DNA from 2 places in the Microbacterium invictum genome. Region 1 is predicted to be linked to the other one. Evidence: predicted binding sites of a transcription regulator. Region 1 holds the regulator's gene; the other holds the start of a gene.
What was found. Region 1 encodes LexA, which represses DNA repair genes until DNA is damaged. Its sites were predicted from a motif close to TCGAACANNTGTTCGA; they were not measured.
Positions count from the first base shown of each region.

Region 2: T9R20_RS01075 (Rv2578c family radical SAM protein) is a predicted target of LexA. The motif match lies at 1,587-1,602, and genes of this name have one in related genera.

Region 1 covers NZ_CP139779.1:2,318,790-2,322,137, forward strand. Annotated here, with positions in the region: gene T9R20_RS11250 (histidinol-phosphate transaminase) at 1-422, opposite strand, end outside; gene T9R20_RS11255 (LysM peptidoglycan-binding domain-containing protein) at 462-809, opposite strand; gene lexA (transcriptional repressor LexA) at 1,099-1,773, shown strand; gene T9R20_RS11265 (prolyl oligopeptidase family serine peptidase) at 1,870-3,348, shown strand, end outside.
Region 2 covers NZ_CP139779.1:206,295-209,642, forward strand. Annotated here, with positions in the region: gene T9R20_RS01070 (DEAD/DEAH box helicase) at 1-301, shown strand, start outside; gene T9R20_RS01075 (Rv2578c family radical SAM protein) at 454-1,578, opposite strand; gene T9R20_RS01080 (M15 family metallopeptidase) at 1,688-2,848, shown strand; gene T9R20_RS01085 (bacteriorhodopsin) at 3,009-3,348, shown strand, end outside.

The DNA of each region.
Region 1 (3,348 bases):
AAGTCGTGGGCTCGCGTCCCGGCCCGCCACTCGGCCCCGGTCCCCCGGGTCAGGAGGGGGTACATCGAGTACGTCGGCGCGAACCCGAACGCGCTGCGGCCCGGGCCGGCGAAGGCCTGCAGCAGGTGCTGAAGCACTTCGTTCGAACCGTTGGCAGCCCAGACCTGCTCCCGCACCAGACCGTGACCCAGGTAGTCCGCCAGGTGCTCACGCAGATCCGTGAACTCCCGATCGGGGTACCGGTTCACCTCGCGCAGGGCGATGGCCACGGCGTCGAGGATGTCGTCGGCGACCTCGGGCGGAACCGGGTGGGTGTTCTCGTTGACGTTCAGCGCCACCGGCAGCGGAGCCTGCGGCGCCCCGTAAGGGACCTGTCCCCTCAGATCGTCGCGGATGGGGAGGTCATCGAGTGTTGCACTCATCCTTCCCATCGTACGGCGCCGACACGACCGGCCCCGGGCTCAGTCGGAGTACTCGGCGGGGATCGCCAGCTCCTGCCCCGCGGCGACGACGCCCGCGTCGAGGCCGTTGAGGCGGCTGAAGGCGGCGACCACATCGCGCGGATCGGCCGAGGGCGCCACCCGCTCGGCGATCGCCCAGAGCGAATCGCCGGACTGCACGGTGACGGTGTCGAACGACGCCGCCGGCCCGCCGTCGGCCCGGGTGGCCAGCGCGGACCCGCCGCTGATCATCGCCGCGCTCAGCGCGACGACCGCGGGAAGCGCAGCGAGCGAGGCCAGGACACGGCGTCCACGCGTGGTCAGCCGCAGGCGGGTCGTCGTGCCGGTGGAGATCGTGATCGCGCTCATGGTGTACTCCCGTTCCCGGCCGAGCCGGTGTCGTTTCGGGTCTGAGGTTCGCATCCGCCTGTCGGCCGGGACCGGCGGATGCGAACCTCTCTTCCGAATCTATCTTCGATGTGAGATGCTGTCAAGCGGGTCGGAATCCGTCGAACGATCGAACGCGACACGCGAGCGAGGTCCGGTGGACACCCGTCGGAACCGGATACGGTTTCGACGAGGACACCTCACCACCGACCTCCGACATTCGAAGACGCCGCGGAGGTCCGGTGAGGATTCCGGGGAGACAGGAGCAGAGATGAGCGAGCAGACCACCAAGCCGCAGACACGCCGGCGCAAGAGCCTGAGCGACAAGCAGATGGCCATCCTCGAGGTGATCCAGCGCTCGATCGCCCGCCACGGGTACCCGCCGAGCATGCGCGAGATCGGCGACGCGGTCGGCCTCAAATCCCTGTCCAGCGTCACCCACCAGCTGAACCAGCTCGAGCTGAGCGGATACCTCCGCCGCGACCCGGGCAAGACCCGGGCCATGGAGGTGCTGATCGATCTGCCCGGAACGGCCGCCGAGAACCCCGCCGACCGCACTCCCGCCGTGGGTGACGCTGCACTCGTGCCGCTCGTCGGACGGATTGCGGCAGGCGTCCCGATCACGGCCGACCAGCACGTCGAGGAGGTCTTCCCCCTCCCCCGCCAGCTTGTCGGCAAGGGCGAACTGTTCATGCTCAAGGTCACCGGCGACTCGATGATCGACGCCGCCATCTGCGACGGCGACTGGGTCGTCGTCCGCGCCCAGGGGACCGCCGAGAACGGCGAGATCGTCGCAGCCATGCTCGACGGCGAGGCGACCGTCAAGACCTTCCGGCAGCGCGACGGCCACACCTGGCTGCTCCCCCGCAACACCGCCTTCGAGCCCATCCTCGGCGACGAGGCGACGATCCTCGGGAAGGTCGTCGCGATCCTCCGCGCCGTCTGACGTCGCCTTCGGCCTCCTTCGTCGCGGGGGGCACGCGCGGCGCAGCGTCGGAGACTGGGCGAAGCGTAGGAAGCTCCCCGGCGTAGCGTAGGGAGCATGGTCGAGCCCTCCCCTCGCGAATCCACGCACGCGCCGCGCACCGCGTTGCCGTTCGGCACCTGGCCGTCGGCGATCACCGCGGAGGCGGTGGCAGCCGCGTCGCCTCGCCTGGACGGTGCTCGCTTCGTCGGCGACGAGATCTGGTGGGCCGAGACCGTCCCCGAAGAGCGGGGGCGCACGGCCGTCCGCCGACTGATCGGCTCCCCGGGGTCCGCCGAGGCTGTCCGCACCGTCCTCCCCGCCCCGTGGAACGCGCGATCGCGCGTTCACGAGTACGGCGGCGGCGCGTGGGATGCGACCCCCGAGGGTGCCCTGGTGTTCGTGGAGAGATCGGACCAGCGGGTCTGGCTGCTCACCCCCGGATCCGAGCCCGTCCCGTTGACGCCCTCCGTCGCCGGTCAGTCGCTCGGCGGCCTTCGCGTGTCCCGGGGGCGGCTGCTCGCCGTCCGCGAGATCTCGGGCGAGGTCACCCTCCACGACATCGTGGAGATCCCCCTCGACGGGTCGGCGGCCGACGACGCGGGGCGCATCGTCTCGCTGACGGCGGGGAGCGACTTCGTCGCCCAGCCGGCGCTCTCGCCCGACGGGTCGACCCTGGCCTGGCTCGCCTGGGATCATCCGCACATGCCGTGGGACCGCGCCGAGGTGCGGGTGCGCCGGCTCGCGGACGACCAGGCCGCGGGACGCCGCGTGGCCGGCGGCGCGTCCGCCGCCCTGCAGCCGGAGTGGACGGCCGACGGCGCCCTGCTCGTGTGCGACGACGTCACGGGGTTCTGGAACATCCACCGCGTGTCGGCGTCCGGCGACCGATCCGAGGCGGTCGCCCCGGACGATCGCGACACGGGCGGTCCGCTCTGGGTGCTCGGGTCGCGATGGTTCGCGCCGCTCGTCGACGGAGGCGTCGCCGCCGTCCGCACCCGCGGTCGGGACGAGCTCGTCCACATCTCGTCGGACGGCGAGGTGACCGCGGTCGCGGTCCCCGCCGTCGGGAACGTCCTGGTCGAGGACGCCCGAGGTACGGAGGTCCTCGTCTCGGGCAGCCCAGAGGATGCCCCGGCGGGACTGTGGCACGTCGACCTCAGCGATCCGACCCACCCCGGCATCCGTCTCCTTACCGGCGGACGGTGGGAGGACGGCGAGTTCTCGTCGTGGGTTCCCCGCCCCCGGCGCTTCAGCGTGGAGGGGCGTCACGGTACCGTCCACGCCGTGGACTTCCCCCCGACGCACCCGCATGTGGCGGGACCGGTCACCGCCCTTCCTCCCTACGTCGTGCTCGTCCACGGCGGTCCGACCGCCCACGCGCCCGGAGTCGTCAGCCCGAAGACCCTGTTCCTGACCTCTCGGGGAATCGGCGTGGTCGAGGTCAACTACGGGGGTTCGAGCGGTTTCGGACGCGACTACCGCGAGAGGCTTCGCGGCCGGTGGGGCGTCGTCGATGTCGACGACGTCGTCGATATCGCCGAAGCTCTCGCCGCC
Region 2 (3,348 bases), 1.4 Mb from region 1:
AGTGCGGGTGCTCGTCGCGACCGACGTCGCCGCCCGCGGCATCCATGTCGACGACATCGACCTCGTGGTCCAGGCGGACGCACCGGACGAATACAAGACGTACCTGCACCGCTCGGGCCGCACCGGCCGCGCGGGGCGTGCCGGGACCGTGGTCACCCTCGTGACCCGTCAGCGTCGTCGTCGCATGTCGGAGCTGCTGAGTCGCGCCGAGATCGATGCGCCGTTCGAAGAGGCGCGTCCTGGCGACGAGGTCGTCGAGGCCCTCGCGGGTCGCCCGACGGTCGCCGACCTCACCTCCTGACGCTGCTCCCTCGCGGGTACGTTCTCACGGCCCCGGCTGAGCGTCGAACCACCCCATCCGCGACGAGCCACCCTGCATCCCAGGGTGGCTCGTCGCGATTCGGGTGGCTCGGAGCGCGCCCGGCGCCGCGGGCTCACGTTCAGAAGAACCGCTCAGAAGAGAGTGGGCGGCGCCGCCGCGCGCCGCCCGCGCGACGTCGTCATCACCGACGCGGCCAGCCGCGCACGGTCGGCGGCCTCGTGCGGGAGCGGTGCACTCCCCGTCCCCGGGCTCCCCGCCAACCCCGTGTACCGAGCGGCGCGCGGATGCGCGTCATCCTCCGCTCCGCCCTCCAGGCGATACGCGCGAAGGAGCGGACGCACCCGGCGTGCGAGCCAGGTGCGGTAGGCCTTCGGTGCGGTCGCCGAGACCCCCGGATACAACCCCCGGTACGACGACACCAGTTCCGGATGCTCGCGCGCCAGCCACTGCAGGAACCACTCCTTCGCCCCCGGTCTCAGGTGCAGGGCGCCGTAGACGACGCGCGTCGCGCCCGCGTCGCGGATGCGGCGGAGAGCCTCGTCGATCGCGGCGATCGAGTCCGTCAGGTGCGGCAAGATCGGCATGAGGAACACCGTCACCGAGAATCCCGCATCCACCGCCGCACGCACGGTGTCGAGCCGCGCCGCCGCGCTCGGCGTCCCCGGCTCGAGCGCGGCCTGCAGACCGTCGTCGAAGACGGCGATCGACATCGCCAGGGTGATCGGGACGGATGCCGCGGCCTCGGCCAGCAGCGGCAGATCGCGTCGGAGCAGCGTGCCCTTCGTCAGGATCGAGAACGGCGTCCCCGATGCCGTCAGGGCGTCGACGATCCCAGGCATCAGGCGGTAGCGCCCCTCGGCTCGCTGGTACGGGTCGGTGTTGGTGCCCAGCTGCACGGGGTCGCGAAGCCACGTCGGTTTGGCGAGCTCGCGTCGCAGCACATCGACGGCGTTGATCTTGACGACGATCTGCGAGTCGAAGTCCTTGCCCGCATCCAGCTCGAGGTACTCGTGGGTTCCCCGGGCGAAGCAATAGGAGCACGCATGACTGCAGCCGCGGTAGGGGTTGATCGTCCAGTCGAAGGGCATCGCCGACGATCCCGGCACGCGGTTCAGGGCGGACTTCGCCATGACCTCGTGGAACGTGATACCCGCGAACTCGGGTGTGGTCACCGACCGCACCAGACCATTGAGGTACTCCAGGCCGGGCAGCGCCGCGGCATCCGCCACTCCCAACTGCTGCCCCTGCCATCGCATGCATCAAGGGGAACACGTCTTCGAATGTCTGTCAAGGTCGGATGACCGCATTATCGAAGGCCCGCCGACCGGACTGGCCACCGGACGCGCAGCCGGGAAGAATGAGGGGGTGCAGGCGCCCGTCCCTCACACTCCTCCCCTCACCCGTCGCGAAGCCAGAGAGCGCGCGCGGGTGCTCGGTGCTGCGCCGACGCGGGCGGATCACGCGGTCCCGGCGCGGCGCGCATCCTCTCTCGGCGGACCGGGTGTGCCGCTCGCCCGGCACGTGCGCCGGCGCCATCGCCGGTGGACGTCGATCCCGGTCGCGGCAGCTGTCGTCGCGGCGTTCGTCCTCGGCTCCAGCGCCAGCGTCACCGCCGCCGTCGCCGGTCTCACCCCCGAGCCGCCACCCCCCACGGTCGCCGCGCCCGAGACATCCGAGCCCCCGACTCCGCTGAGCGCCCTCATCGCCCCGGCGACCGCCGCGCCCACCCCGCCGCCGCTCGCGCCCGTGCCGGCCACCGATCTTCCTCCCGCGCAGCCGGTCGAGCAGCAGGTCGCCGGCCAAGACCTGTGCGCGAACCCGGCGGTGACGTCCGCGCTGGCGGCGCAGGACGAGGCGGCCGTCATCGCCGCCGTCGGCGGTGCCCTGCCGTTCCGCGACGCGATCGTCACGGGCACCGCAGCGTGCCTGCGCCTGGACGACCCGACCCTCAGCTGGGTGGTCGTCAACAAGATCCGCCCCTTCGCCCCGGTCGACTGGGCTCCCGCCTCGGTGGTCTTCCCCGAGGGTGTCCGCAACCTCGGCGAGGGCGCGCTCGCACCCGACGCCGCCTCCGCCCTCACGGCGATGGTGACGGCCGCCGCCGCGGCGGGCGTCGGCGAGATCGGGCTGCAAAGCGCCTACCGCTCCTATACGACCCAGCAGACGTCGTACGGCGTGCAGGTCGCCGACCGCGGCACCGAGGGCGCCGACCTCGTCAGTGCCCGGCCCGGGCACAGCGAGCATCAGTCGGGTCTCGCCGCGGACGTCGTGCCCTGCGCGGACGGAGCGTGCGGCACCCTCGACGACCTCGCTGCCACGCCGCAGGGCGCCTGGGTGGCCGCTCACGCGTGGGAGTTCGGCTGGATCGTGCGCTATCAGGAGGGCCGGACGGATGTCACGGGCTACGCGCCCGAGCCGTGGCACCTGCGCTACGTCGGGACCGACCTCGCGCGGGCGATGCATGAAAACGGCTTCACAACTTTAGAGGAGTTCTTCGGCCTTCCGGCCGCTCCCACCTACGGGTAGCCGACGATCCCTCGCGATCGAGAGACCTTTACTATGCTTTGGCCCCGATGTCAAATCACGGTCCTAGCCTGAACACAGGCGCTGTCCCGGCACCTCTCAGCACCGGCCGACACCGACGTTGAGCCCTCGGCTTCCCCGCCGCCGTTGTTCAGGAGTCGTCATGGATTTCTCCCTCGTGCAGTCGTTCTTCATGCTCGGTTTCGTCGCGATGGCGGCCGGCACGTTCTGGTTCTTCATGGAGCGAGGTGATCTCAAACCCGAGTACCGGTCGGTGGCCAGCTATGCGGCCGTCATCACCTTCGTCGCCGCCATTCTCTACTACGTCATGAAGGACGTCGTGCAGTTCCCCGGTGGTGACATCACCGCGGCCGAGGTCGACGCCACGCTCCCGCTCCGGTACATCGACTGGCTGATCACCACCCCGCTCCTGCTGGTGGAGTTCGGCCTCATCCTCGCGATCGCCGGCGCCGTCCGCCGCGGATTCGTCACGCAGCTGATCA